One region of the Leucobacter sp. WKLB1 genome, then DNA from elsewhere that is predicted to be linked to it. Evidence: riboswitches for the same ligand, from Rfam matches in the RefSeq annotation. Region 1 holds a riboswitch; the other holds the start of a gene.
What was found. Region 1 has a riboswitch for thiamine pyrophosphate ahead of ACZF5Y_RS11300 (thiamine ABC transporter substrate-binding protein). Riboswitches for the same ligand answer to the same signal wherever they lie in the genome.
Positions count from the first base shown of each region.

Region 2: another riboswitch for thiamine pyrophosphate. It lies ahead of ACZF5Y_RS06505 (ABC transporter substrate-binding protein); the one in region 1 lies ahead of ACZF5Y_RS11300 (thiamine ABC transporter substrate-binding protein).

Region 1 covers NZ_AP046115.1:2,479,725-2,486,303, reverse strand. Annotated here, with positions in the region: gene sucC (ADP-forming succinate--CoA ligase subunit beta) at 1-261, shown strand, start outside; gene sucD (succinate--CoA ligase subunit alpha) at 295-1,197, shown strand; gene ACZF5Y_RS11305 (cell division protein PerM) at 1,397-3,196, shown strand; TPP riboswitch at 3,204-3,312, shown strand; gene ACZF5Y_RS11300 (thiamine ABC transporter substrate-binding protein) at 3,307-4,422, shown strand; gene ACZF5Y_RS11295 (ABC transporter permease) at 4,478-6,169, shown strand; gene ACZF5Y_RS11290 (nucleoside/nucleotide kinase family protein) at 6,169-6,579, shown strand, end outside.
Region 2 covers NZ_AP046115.1:1,434,002-1,440,580, forward strand. Annotated here, with positions in the region: gene ACZF5Y_RS06490 (DUF262 domain-containing protein) at 1-738, opposite strand, end outside; gene ACZF5Y_RS06495 (NtaA/DmoA family FMN-dependent monooxygenase) at 829-2,169, opposite strand; gene ACZF5Y_RS06500 (YkoF family thiamine/hydroxymethylpyrimidine-binding protein) at 2,166-2,921, opposite strand; TPP riboswitch at 2,973-3,082, shown strand; gene ACZF5Y_RS06505 (ABC transporter substrate-binding protein) at 3,114-4,193, shown strand; gene ACZF5Y_RS06510 (ABC transporter permease) at 4,190-4,990, shown strand; gene ACZF5Y_RS06515 (ABC transporter ATP-binding protein) at 5,004-5,786, shown strand; gene ACZF5Y_RS06520 (FAD-dependent oxidoreductase) at 5,756-6,579, opposite strand, start outside.

The DNA.
Region 1 (6,579 bases):
CTGGGCGACCCGCAGGTGAAGTCGGTATTCGTCAACGTGTTCGGCGGCATCACGGCCTGCGACGCGGTGGCCAACGGTATCGTCGGCGCGCTCGAGAAGCTCGGCGACGCGGCGAACAAGCCGCTCGTCGTGCGCCTCGACGGGAACAACGTCGAAGAGGGCCGGGCGATCCTGAACGCAGCGGCGCACCCGCTCGTCACCCAGGCCGCCACCATGGACGAAGGCGCCGACAAGGCCGCCGAGCTCGCCAACGCCCGCTGATCCGAGACGAAAGACTGTAGGAGTAGAACCACCATGTCGATCTTCCTGAACAAGGATTCCAAGGTCATCGTCCAGGGCATCACCGGCGGCGAGGGCACCAAGCACACCGCGCGCATGCTCGCGGCGGGCACCAACATCGTTGGCGGCGTGAACGCGCGCAAGGCGGGCACGACGGTGTCGCACGTTGACGCGCAGGGCAACGCCGTCGAGCTGCCGGTGTTCGCGACTGTGGCCGAGGCCATCGCTGCGACGGGCGCCGACGTGTCGGTCGCATTCGTGCCGCCGGCCTTCACCAAGGATGCGGCCATCGAGGCCATCGATGCCCGCATCGGCCTGCTCGTCATCATCACCGAGGGAGTGCCGGTCAAGGACTCGGCCGAGCTGTGGGCGCACGCTCAGGCCACCGGCAATGAAACCCGCATCATCGGCCCGAACTGCCCCGGCATCATTACGCCGGGCGAGGCCCTCGCAGGTATCACCCCCGCGACCATCACGGGCAAGGGGCCGATCGGCCTCGTGTCCAAGTCGGGCACGCTGACCTATCAGATGATGTACGAGCTGCGCGATCTGGGCTTCTCGACCGCCATCGGCATCGGCGGCGACCCCGTCATCGGCACGACGCACATCGACGCGCTCGCCGCGTTCGAGGCCGACCCCGAGACGCAGGCCATCGTGATGATCGGTGAGATCGGCGGCGACGCCGAAGAGCGCGCGGCCGAGTTCATCAAGGCCAACGTGACAAAGCCGGTCGTCGGCTACGTCGCCGGCTTCACCGCGCCCGAAGGCAAGACGATGGGCCACGCGGGCGCCATCGTCTCGGGTTCGGCCGGCACCGCTCAGGCGAAGAAGGAGGCCCTCGAGGCCGCCGGCGTCAAGGTCGGCAAGACACCGACCGAGACCGCCGAACTGCTGCGCGCGGCGTTCTCCCAGCTGTAAACGCGTCAGCGTTTACCGCGAACCGCGCCAGGCAGTCGCTGCACGGCAAGCAGCACACGCTCGTCAACGGGCCGGTCACCCTCGGGTGGCCGGCCCGTTGCGTTGGGGCCGGGTGGGTTCGGTGCGGCGACGCACCGGCGGCACGCCCGCACGGGAGCGTCTCGGCTCGGCATTTCTCTCGCGGAGTAAGCTTCTGACGATGAGATCTTTGGTGACCGCGGTGATCGCCGCAATCGAAGCCGTCGCGGTGGCATTCGCCGGGCTCGCGGTCGTCGCGGTACCCGGAGTACTGCTCTGGATCGTGACGTTCGGGCTCTCCGCTGAGCCGGCAGCGGTCACGTCGGCGGTCACCGGAGTGTGGCTGCTCGCTCACTTCGTGCCGCTGCACTTCGCGGTGCCCGCTGAAGCTGCGCTTGCGATGGGGCTTGCACCTGAAGCGCTGCAATTCACGCTCTCGATCGCTCCGCTCGGCATCACCCTCGTCACCGTGCTGCTCGCGCTGCGCTCGGGCTGGCGGTTCGCGGCTCGCGGAGGCGTCGGGGCATTCGGTGCGCTGGGGGGCGCGGCCGGGTTCGGTGGCATCGCGTTCGCGGCGGCGGCGCTCGCCGCACCACTGCTGGTCTGGCCCCACGCGCTCGCCGCCGCGGTTGCGGCCGCCGTATTCGGGCTGTCCTCGCTCGCCGCCTTCGTCGTGCGGGCCGCGATCGACGGGCACGATTGGTGGCACGCGCTGGTGCGCCAGGTGCAGCGCGGCCTGGAGGCGCTCGACTTCCGAGGCGCGGCATCGCTCCCTGCTCGCGGCGCCGAAGCGATTCGGCTTGCTGCAGCATCGATCGCGCTCGTCATCGGGCTCGCCGCGGTCGCGTTCTCGATTGCCGTGATCACGAGTTACGCCGATGTCACCGCGCTCACGCAGAGTCTGCAGCTCGACCCTCTCGGCTCGCTCACCGTATTCATTTCGCAACTGGCTCTGGTGCCGACGGCAATTGTCTGGAGTCTGTCTTGGCTTGCCGGGCCCGGGTTCGCGGTCGGCGTCGGCAGCTCGACGACGCCGTTCGAAACGCTCCTCGGCCCATTGCCGGCGCTGCCGATCTTCGGGGCGATCCCGTCGAGCTGGGGCGCGTTCGGTGGAGTGGCGCCCGCCATCATCGTGCTCGCCGCGATCGTGCTCGGCGTGCGGTTCGCGAGGCGGCCCGCGCAGCGCCGTTCGGGGTGGTCGGTGGTGCTGGCCGCACCGGTCTTCGCTGGCCTGTGCACGGGCCTCGTCGCGGTGGGGCTGGCCGCGGCTGCGGGGGGCGCGATGGGGCCGGATCGCCTCGCCGAGAACGGCCCGCACCCCTGGGCATTCGGCGGGTTTCTCGCGCTCGAGGTCGGCGCCGGGCTGCTGCTGGGTGCGCTGGCGGGCCGAATGGATGTGCAACAGGTGCGCTCCGCGATGCCCGAGCGCGTCGCGGACGCGACGCCGGCGCTCGTGGGATTGACGCTGGGGCGCCGTCGTCGCGCCGAGCCAGTTGAGGCCGATATCGTTTCGGCGCATCTGGCCGTTCCAGATGCGTTCGATGTTGCGGATGCCTATGAAACGGTGGAGCTCGAGCGGTCGGCCGTCGACGAGGCCCACCGCGACGACGAGTATCTGGACGATGCACCCGTCGATGCCGGGAACGATGAGACGGCAGCGTTCGAGACCGGGCGCATCGGAACTGCTGAGTTCGAGACGGCGCAATTCGAGAGCGCAGAGTTCGAGACGGCTCAGATCGACGCAGACGATCTCGAGGCGGCGTCGAGTGCCTCGATGCCGTTCGATACACAGCCGGAGCCCGATCAGGCCGCACGCGACGCCAATGCTGACCACAGCAGCGCAGATCCGGAGCTCAGCGAAGCCGACCTGCTCCGCGCCTACGCCTGGGACGCGGCGCCCGAAACCACTAAAGCATCGTCTGATGCGGAGGACCACGGCGAAAAACGCTCCGGTTGGCGCTGGCCGGGCGGCGGGCACTAAGGTATAGAGGGCAATCCACGGGAGTCCTGACGCGCAGGGCTGAGAGGGAGCACGCGAGCTCCGACCGTCAACCTGATCTGGTTCATGCCAGCGGAGGAAGGAAGCACTCAATGACGCCTATCCACTTTTCCCGTCGCGCGCGGCGATCGGCACTGGTCTCGGTGACGGCAGCGGCCGCACTCGGTCTCGTGCTGACGGGGTGCACCACCGGTGCCGCCGATGAAGCCGATGCGAAGACGGTGACGCTGATCGTGCACGACTCGTTTCCGAACGACGACTTCGCCACAGCTGCGAGTGCCGCGACCGGCTACGACGTGCAGGTCGTCTCGGCAGGAGACGGGGGCGAGCTCACGAACAAGCTCGTGCTCACGAAGGGCGCGCCCGTCGCCGATGCGTTCTTCGGCGTCGACAACATCTTTGCATCGCGGCTCGTCGACAACGGCGTGGTGAAGGAGTACGTCCCAGCAGAGCTTCCCGACGGCGCGCTCGACTTCGCGGTTTCCAAGCTGCAGACCGATAGCCGACACGCGGGCCACATCGAAGCAACCGGCATGATCCCGGTCGACCACGGTTCCACCTGCATCAACATCGACACCGCCTGGTTTGCCGAGCACGGCGTCGCCGAGCCGCAGACGTATGCCGATCTGGCGAAGCCCGACTACCGCGACCTCACCGTGTTGCTCGACCCGACCGCATCGTCGACAGGCAGCTCGTTCTTGATCGGCACGGTCGAGGAGTTCGGCGAAGACGGATTCGCGGACTACTGGCAGCAGCTCGTCGACAACGGCGCCCGCATCGAGCAGGGCTGGAGCGACGCCTACTACGGGCAGTTCACGCAGGGCGGCGAAGACGGCACGCGTCCGATCGTCGTGTCGTACGCGTCGTCGCCGGCGTTCACCGTGAACGACGCGGGCACTGCGTCGAGCACCGCTGCACTGCTCGACACCTGCACGCAGCAGGTCGAGTACGCCGGAGTGCTGCAGGGTGCCGCCAACGAAGCCGGAGCCGAGGCCGTCGTCGACTACCTCGTCTCGCACGAGTTCCAGCAGACTATCCCTGAAGCGATGTATATGGTGCCCGTCGACAGTTCGGTGGAACTCCCCGAAGCATGGGCGAAGTTCGCTCCCGAGCCCGCGGCCGACCAGACGCACGATCTTACTGCGTCGGAGATTGAGGCCGGGCGCGAGGGCTGGCTGAAGACGCTGGGCGAGCAGATCGGACTCTGACGCCTTGGGCCGCGGAGGAAGAGCGCCCGAGCAGGCGCCGCGACCGCGGCAGTCCATGCCCCGGGATACGCGGCGAACCCTGAGCACCGGCCCGTGGGGTGTCGCGGCGTGGACGGCGGCGACGGCCGTGCCGCTCGCCTTCCTCGCGCTCTTCTTCCTGTGGCCCGTGGTGTCGCTCATCGCGACGGGGTTCGTCGATGACGGTGCGCTCGACTTCAGCGGCATCCCCGAGGTGTTCGGCGCGGGGCGCACCTGGCGGGTCATCGGTCAGACGCTCGCCCAGGCCGGTGTCGCGACGCTCATCTCGCTCGCGCTGGGTGTGCCCGCGGCGTACGTGCTCTACCGCCTCGACTTTCCGGGGCAGGGCCTGCTGCGGGGCTTTCTCACCGTTCCGTTCGTGCTGCCGTCGGTGGTGGTGGGCGTCGCGTTCTCCGCGCTGCTCGGCGCGGGCGGTCCGTTCGCAGGGTGGGGCCTTGACCGGAGCTTTGCCGCGGTGGTACTCGCCCTCGCGTTTCCGAACGTGGGTGTGGTGGCGCGCACCGTCGGGGGGTTCTGGGCGAGGCTCGACGACACCTCCGAGCAGGCGGCGCGGGTGCTCGGTGCCTCGCGAGCGCGGGCCTGGACCCTCGTGACTCTGCCCGCGCTCGGGCCAGCGCTTGCCTCGGCGGCGTCGCTCGTCTTCCTCTTCTGTTCCACGTCTTTCGGCATTGTGCTCATTCTCGGCGGCTCGGCGTTCGCGAACGTGGAGACCGAGATCTACCGGCTCACGGTGCAGTACCTCGACCTGCGGGGCGCCGCCGTGCTGTCGATCGCGCAGTTCGCGATCGTCGGGTTCGCGCTCGTGGTGTCGTCGCGACTGCGCAGGGCAGGCGAACGAGCGGTGCAGTTGCGTGAGGATCGCGCGCACGGGGCGCGCCCCCGTCGCGTCGACATCCCGGCGCTGGTGGTGTTCGGGGCGACGATGGCTCTGCTGCACGCGCTGCCGCTCATCACCCTGCTGTCGCGGTCGCTGCGGGATCGCAGCGGTGCGTGGACGCTCGCAAACTACACGGCCCTCGTCGTGCCTCCCGAAGGGTTGCCGATCGACGGCTCGGTGCTCTCGGCGATCCTCGCGTCGCTCCGCATCGCGGTGGTGGCGGCGCTCCTCGCAATGGTGCTCGGGGCCCTGCTCGCGCTCGTGCTGTCGCGCCGGCCCCGATCCCGAACCCTGCGCCGCGGCATCGACCTGTTCGACGGCCTCGTCATGTTGCCTCTCGGAGTGTCGGCAGTGACCCTCGGATTCGGGCTGCTGCTCACGATGCATCGGCCGCTCGGCATCGGATTGGATCTGCGCACCTCGACCGCGCTCATCCCGATCGCGCAGGCGCTGGTCGCCCTGCCGCTCGTGGTGCGCACGCTGCTGCCCGTGCTGAGGGGCATCGCCCCCGAACTGCGCGACGCCGCCGCCTCGCTCGGGGCGGGGCCGTTCGCGATGCTGCGCGTGATCGACGTGCCGCTGCTCGGGCGGTCGACGGGGCTCGCGCTCGGCTTCGCCTTCGCGGCCTCGCTCGGCGAGTTCGGGGCCACGTCGTTTCTGGTGCGGCCGGGGGAGCAGACGCTGCCGGTCGCGGTGGCGGCGCTCATCGGTCACCAGGCACCGGGCAGTTACGGTGCCGGCCTCGCCGGGGCGGTGGTGCTCGGCGTGCTCACCGCGGGCGTCATGCTGCTGGCGGAGCGCTGGCGCACTGACGGGAATCGGGAGTTCTGATGCAGACATTTGCGGTGGACTGGGATGTGCTCATCATCGACGGGCGCTCGGGGTCGGGCAAGACCCAGCTGGCGGCTGTGATGCAGCAGTACTGCGCGGCATCGGGCCGTCCGGCGGAGCTGCTGCACGTCGAAGAGCTGTACCCCGGGTGGGACGGGCTGGGTGCCGGATCGCTCGGCGTCGCCCGTGCACTGCGCGAGGGCGGATTCGCCGCCTACGACTGGATCGCGGAGCGCTTCGGCGCGTGGAATCCGTTGGCGCCCCGTTTGCCCCTCATCATCGAGGGGTGCGGGGCGTTGACTGCCGAGAACGTGGTGGCGGCGCGCGAGTGGGGTGCGCGGACCTCGGGTGGAGAGCGGGAGCCCCGTGTGCGCAGCATCTGGCTCGAGTGCGCGGCCGCGGAGCGCAAA
Region 2 (6,579 bases), 1.0 Mb from region 1:
TTGAAATACAAAGTTGCGGACGAGATCAGAGGCGGTGAGGGGTGTCCCGCGAGCATTCAGGGTCTCGAAGATCTCCTGAGAATCCTCATTCTCCGACAGGTTAATTGACACAAGCTGAAGTCCGCTTTGCAACACATCGGTAAGTACGTCTGATTTTGAATCGAACACTCGGGGATCCGCGTCACGGTCCCCAAGCCAGGACTCGACAGCGCGAGAGAAATATGCATGCGCTCGAACGATGCGAGAATCGGCAAAATTCAGATCAGCGTAGTCAGCTCCTGGAGGCGCATTCATCACCTCAATGAAAGCTTCGCGATCTCGGTTGAGATGCCGAAGCTTCAACGGGCTATCGCCCGGTTCGACGAAATGAGCCTGATTGTGAGTGAGCGCCTCAAGTTTTCCCGCGAGTCGCTCATGGCCCTGGGTATCGAGCACCGCAGCAGTAGCGTCCATGAGGAGTTGCAATGTGGTGAGTCGCTGTTGTCCATCAATGACGTTCCACTCGGGGAGACTTCCAGGCACTGCGTTCGCGGCCTGCAATACGAGCGCCCCGAGAAAGTGGCTCGAGTGCGCCGTGAGCGGAGAGCTCAATCGTCGTTCTACGGTCCGAACGACGTCTTTCCACAGCGGCGCCCACTGATCTGACTCTTCCCAAACGTAGGGACGCTGGAACAAGGGGATCACGAGATGCTGTGGAAGATTAAACAGCTCCAACGGGGTCCGCTTTAAAGTGTCCATGTGCTTAGTGTGGCACGCATCCCGATGCCGTATTGAGCTCAATTTCCTGATCTGGAATTCAACCCGGGTCTCGACCCTCGGCGCGTCCGGCTACGCGCTGAGGTGATCCCGCAGCGTGACGCCGGAGTAGTCACGCCGGAAGATGCCGCGTCGCTGCAGCTCGGGGACCACGCCGTTCACGAAGTCCTCGAACGACGAGTGATAGAGCGCCGGCATGATGATGAACCCGTCGGCGGCCTCGCTCTCGAACAGGTGCTGCAGCTCGTCGGCGATCGTTGCGGGTGAGCCGACGAACTGCGGGTGCAGCTGATTCAGCGCCTGCTCGATCGCGAGATCCGCCACGGTGAACCCGCGCCGTTCGCTGACCGCGGCGAGCATGTCTTCGAACCCGACGCTGCCGGTCGCCCCGCGGTGGGAGGCGAGCACCTCGGTCGCGCGGGCCCCCGGGTCGAGCGACTCCGCATGCAGCAACCGGCCGAGCTTTTCGAGGGCGCCGGGCAGGTCGATCTGGGCGACGAGCGCGGCGAGCTTCGCCTGCGCCTCAGCGTCGGTCCACCCGACCACCGGCTGCACGCCCTGCAACACGCGGATCGCATCGGGATCCCGGCCGTGGTCGAGGCGCGCGCGATCCCGAATCTCGGTGCGCAGCTCGCGCATGGCCTCGGGGGAGTCGCCGATTGCGAACACCACCTCGGCCCAGCGCGCGGCGAACGCCCGGCCGCGCGGTGACGACCCCGCCTGCATGAGCACCGGGAACCCCTGCGGGCTCTGCGGCAGGGTCAGCGGACCGCGTGAGAGCGGCCCGGCGACGCGGTGCACGCGGGTGGCATCGGCGAACTCGCCGGTCGCCTGATCGTGCACCAGCGCTTCGGGTTCCCAACTGCGCCACAGCTCGACCACGGTGTCGACCACCGCGTCAGCGTGATCGTAGCAATCGGCCGGGGGAGCGATGCCGTCGTGCCCCTGGTTGTGTGCCTCGGCGTCGGTGGTCGAGGTGACGATGTTCCAGGCGGCGCGGCCGCCCGACAGGTGATCGACGGAGAGCAGCTGCCGAGCGATCGTGTACGGCGGCACGAAGCTCGTCGACACCGTCGCCCCCAGGCCGATGCGGGAGGTGGCACCCGCGACGAGCGACACCTTCGTGATCGGGTCGAGGTAGATCGCGCCCTTGCCCGCGGTGCGCAGCGTCGTCGCGAAATCACCCGCACCGTCTTCGGGCACTGCCAGCGCATCCGCGAAGAAGACCATGTCGAAGCAGCCGCGCTCCAGCGTGCGCCCGAGATCGGCGTAGAACGCGCCGCTCAGCCAGTCGGAGCGCCCCAGCGGGTTGCGCCAGTTCTCGGAGTACTGGCTCGTCGGCGGGTTCACCATGCCGACCAGGTGCATGCTGCGGGGTGCACCGGTAAGTGAACGTGCGCCGGTGCCGGTCATGCCGTGGGCTCGGGAGCCGGGGTGCCCGCGATCGACGGGCTGTTGATGGAGACCGTGAGGTGCGTCACGACGTGCTGCACCGTGGCGCCCACGCCGATCCACGCGTTCGCGGCCGTCTCGAGCACCGCCGCGAGGTCACCATCGAGCCGGGTGGCGTAGTGGTCGGAGCCCGAGTAGACGCCCTCGTGCTTCGCCCGCTCGATGGCCGCGTAGATCGGCGTCATGTGGTCGGTGGGCGCCGAGTCAGCACGCGTAGAGCCGGCAAGCGCTCCGTCTGCGGCGTGCGCGTCGAGCAGCGGATAGAGCGACCAGTGCGCTCGGGCGCGCACCCCGGTGGGCGACAACGCGATCGGAGCCGACGCCAGCGCGTGCACCCCGGGCGGCAGCGCGCACTGCAACTCGCCGGGGCATCCCCGCGACAGCAGGATCGCGGCCGACAGGTGCGCGCCGCTCGCCGCAGCCGCCGCGATCACGTCGCGCACGTACTCGAGCACCCGCTGCTCGCTTCCGGTGATGAACGTCGAGATGTCGTTCGTCTCGACGGTGAGCGCATCAGCCGAGGCGCTTGCGAGGGCGCCCAAGATGATCCGGACGTACTCGGAGTCGTACACCGAGAGCGTGAAGCGGGCTCCGACGCCGTACTCCACGGGCGTCATCGGCTGGGTCGGGGCCTGATCGCCACATTCGGCCTGATCGCCTGATGCCGGCTGAGGGGTCGATGCGGGCTGCGCGCTCGGTGGGGTCTGTGTCACGCAGCCCACCCTAGGGGACGAGGCGCGCCCGCCGCACAAATGTTGCTAGGGTGAGTGCCACACGGGAGTCCGGTAGGCCGGGCTGAGAGGAAAGTACTCAACTTTCGACCGTCGAACCTGATCTGGATCATGCCAGCGCAGGGAGACACTCTACGAACCCGTGCCCCATTCACCACAGAAGGGCACGCTTTCATGCGCAACCACTCCACCCATCCGCGCCGCGACGCGGGCTTCAGCACGCGCCGGATCGCCGCAGGGCTCATCGCCGCGGCGCTCGCCGCAGGGCTCGCGAGCTGCTCCACCGCAGCCGACGCGAACGACACGGCGACGACCGGTTCCGACACAGCCGCCCCGGTCACCTTCGCGCTCGATTGGGCGCCGAACACGAACCACATCGGGGTCTACGTCGCCGACGAACTCGGCTACTTCGACGATGCCGGGCTCGACGTCGAGATTCTGCCCTACGGTACGACGTCGGCGACGCAGCTCGTCTCGGCCGGTGAGGCCGACTTCGGCGTCGGCGGGCAGTCGGGGGTGCAGATGGCGCGCACCGCGGGGCTCGATCTCGTGTCGGTCTACCGGGTGACGCAGAGCGACTCCGGTCGCATCGTGGCGCTGGCCGACCGAGACGATATCACCCGTCCGAAAGACCTCGACGGTCAGACGTTCGGCGGCTTCGGTGCCCCGCTGTACTCGGCGCTGGCAGAGGCGACGATTGCGGGCGACGGCGGCACCGGCGACTTCACCGAGGTCACGCTCGACACCGGTGCCTACGAAGCGCTCTCACAAGGCCGCATCGACTTCACGCTGTCGGTGGCGACCTGGGAAGATCTGCAGGCGAAGATCGACGGGCACCCCTACCGCGAGTTCAGCTACCAGGATTTCGGGGTGCCCGAGCAGCAGTCGACGGGCATCGTCTCGAGCGAGGCCTACCTCGACGCGCACCCCGACGAAGCCCGCGCGTTCGTGCAGGCGGTCGCCCGCGGGTACGCCTACGCTGCCGAGCACCCGGAGGAAGCCGCCGATCTGCTCATCGAGGCGAACCCTGACACGCTCGGCACCGCGACCGAGCTGGTGCACCAGAGCGCGAAATTGCTCGCCGACGAGTACCTCACCTCACCCGACCGCGAGATCGGAGCGGCGAACCCTGACGCATGGAACGCATTCGGGGCGTTCCTGGTCGATGGCGGCTTCCTTACCGACGCCGACGGCGCGACGGTGACCGAAGCGCCCGACTGGAGCGACTACTACACCGACGAATACCTCGAGTGACATTCGTCCGAGACGCGGTGAGCGCGACGGTGCGGCGGGTGCTCCCGCCCGCCGTCGCGCTCGTCGCGTTGCTCGGCCTCTGGCAATGGGTCGCGGTCGCGGGCATCGTTCCCTCAGAACTGCTGCCGTCGCCGACCCGCGTCGCATCGTCTGGGGCCACCGAGCGCTCCGCACTGCTGCACCATGCGCTGCCGACCCTGCTGGCAACACTGACCGGGTTCAGTCTCTCGGTCGTCGTGGCCGCGCTCACCGCGACGGTGCTCGATTTCTCACGGGTGCTCCGATCAGCGTTGCTGCCGCTGCTGATCGTCAGTCAGACCCTTCCCCTCATCGCGATCGCGCCCTTGGTGGTGCTCTGGTTCGGGTTCGGGTTGGTGCCGAAGATTCTGCTCGTCGCGTTCGTCACCTACTTTCCGATGGTCGTGGGCCTGCTGCGCGGTTTCGCATCCGCCGACCCCGACGCCGAGCAGCTCTTGCGGTCGATGGGGGCGTCGCGCGTTTCGGTCTTCCGTCTCGTGCGGCTGCCCTCGGCCATGCCGTCCTTCTTCTCGGCACTGCGCATCTCGATCACCTATGCGGTGGTCGGTGCGATCTTCGCCGAGTATGCCGGGGCGGTCGCAGGGCTCGGCGTGTACATGCAATCGGCGAAGAATGTTTTCCGCACCGACCTCGTGCTCGCGGCAGTGGGCGTCAGCACCGCGCTGACGCTGGCGCTCTTCGGGCTCGTCGTGCTCGTCGAGCGCGTCGCACTGCCGTGGATGCGCATCGAGCGCGGCGAGCCGGCGGGTGCGCGATGACTGGGGGAGAGCGATGACAGCGGGTGCAGGCACAGCAACGCTCGAGCTCGCGTCCGTCGCGAAGCGCTTCGGCGAGCGCCGTGTGCTGGCCGACGTCTCGTTCGCTCTCGACCCGGGTGAGATCGTCGCACTGGTGGGCGCCAGCGGCAGCGGCAAGTCGACGTTGCTCTCGCTGCTCACGGGCGCGCTGCCGCTCGACGGCGGCGAGATCCGGTACGACGGGTCGCCACTGCCATCGCCGCGTCCGTTCGCGTTCATGCCGCAGCGCGACGCCCTGCTCCCGTGGCGGCGCGTGGTCGCGAACGCGGCGGTCGGGCTCGAAGTACAGGGGATGTCTCGCGCCGAGGCCCGACAGCGGGTGACGGCGCTCCTCGAACCCTTCGGTCTGGCCGACGCGGCCGATCGGTATCCGCGGCAGCTCTCGGGTGGCATGCGGCAGCGGGTGTCGTTTCTGCGTGCGGTCGTGCAGGATCGCCCGATCCTGCTGCTCGACGAACCCTTCGGGGCACTCGATGCCATCACGCGCGATGAGTTGCAGCGGTGGTTGCTCGACATGTGGGGCGTGCACCGCTGGAGCATCCTGTTCGTGACCCACGACATTCGGGAGGCGGTTCGATTGGCCGATCGGGTGCTCGTGCTCGCGAACCGCCCCGAGCCCATCGCGGGGTCGGTCACGGTCAGTCGAGACATCCCGCGCGACGAACGGTTTCTCGTCGACCCTCGGGTGCCCGCACTCGAAGCGGAGCTCCACGCGCTGCTGCGGGTTCAGGCGTCGCGATCGAACCCCATAGCATAGGCGCGCTCGGGCAGGCGCACGAGCGGAGTGCGCATCGCCGTGCGCATGGCGGCGGCGATCGTGCCCGTGACCGGCCCGGGCCACGGGCGTCCGAGCGCGGTGTTGAGCCCGGCGAGTCGCCCGGCGGTGCGTGCCGACGCGAGGCGGTTGCGCTCCCAGTGCGCCAGCTCGTGCGTATCGTCCGCCCGTGCTCGCGCATGGAGACGCGCGAGCACGGGAGCGAGGGTCACTGCGTCGAGGAGCCCGAGGTTCATGCCTTGACCTCCGATCGGGCTGACCTCATGGGCCGCATCGCCGATGGCGATGACATAGCCTGATCCGTCACCGCGCTGTGCCCACGGCCCCGAGACCATCCGCGAAAGCAGCACTCGTCGAATGCCGAATGCCGATGCTGTGGTCACACGCTCGGCGAGCTCGACGCTCCCGATCCGTTCGCGTACCGCCGCCGCGAGGCGATCGACGTCGGCCGCTTGCGCGGCGCGCGAGGGCGGGCCGGCGAGATCGGAGTGATGGTCTGTCCCGCGCTTCGCACGCTCACGCGCCTCATGCGGGCCTGCGGCAGTGACGCGCGCGACCAGTCGTCGACCACCGTTTGGCAGCGGAAACGACTCGGTGACTCCGGTCGCTCCCAAGGTGATCACGGCGGTGTGCTCCGGTTCTCCCGGGGCGTCCTCAAGATCGGTCATGAGATAGCGGTCGGGGTAGGCATGCGCCCGCACCGGGAGAAACCCGCTGAGCAGTCTCCGCCCGCGGGCGCCCGCGGCGACGACCACCGTGCGTGCGGACCAGGTAG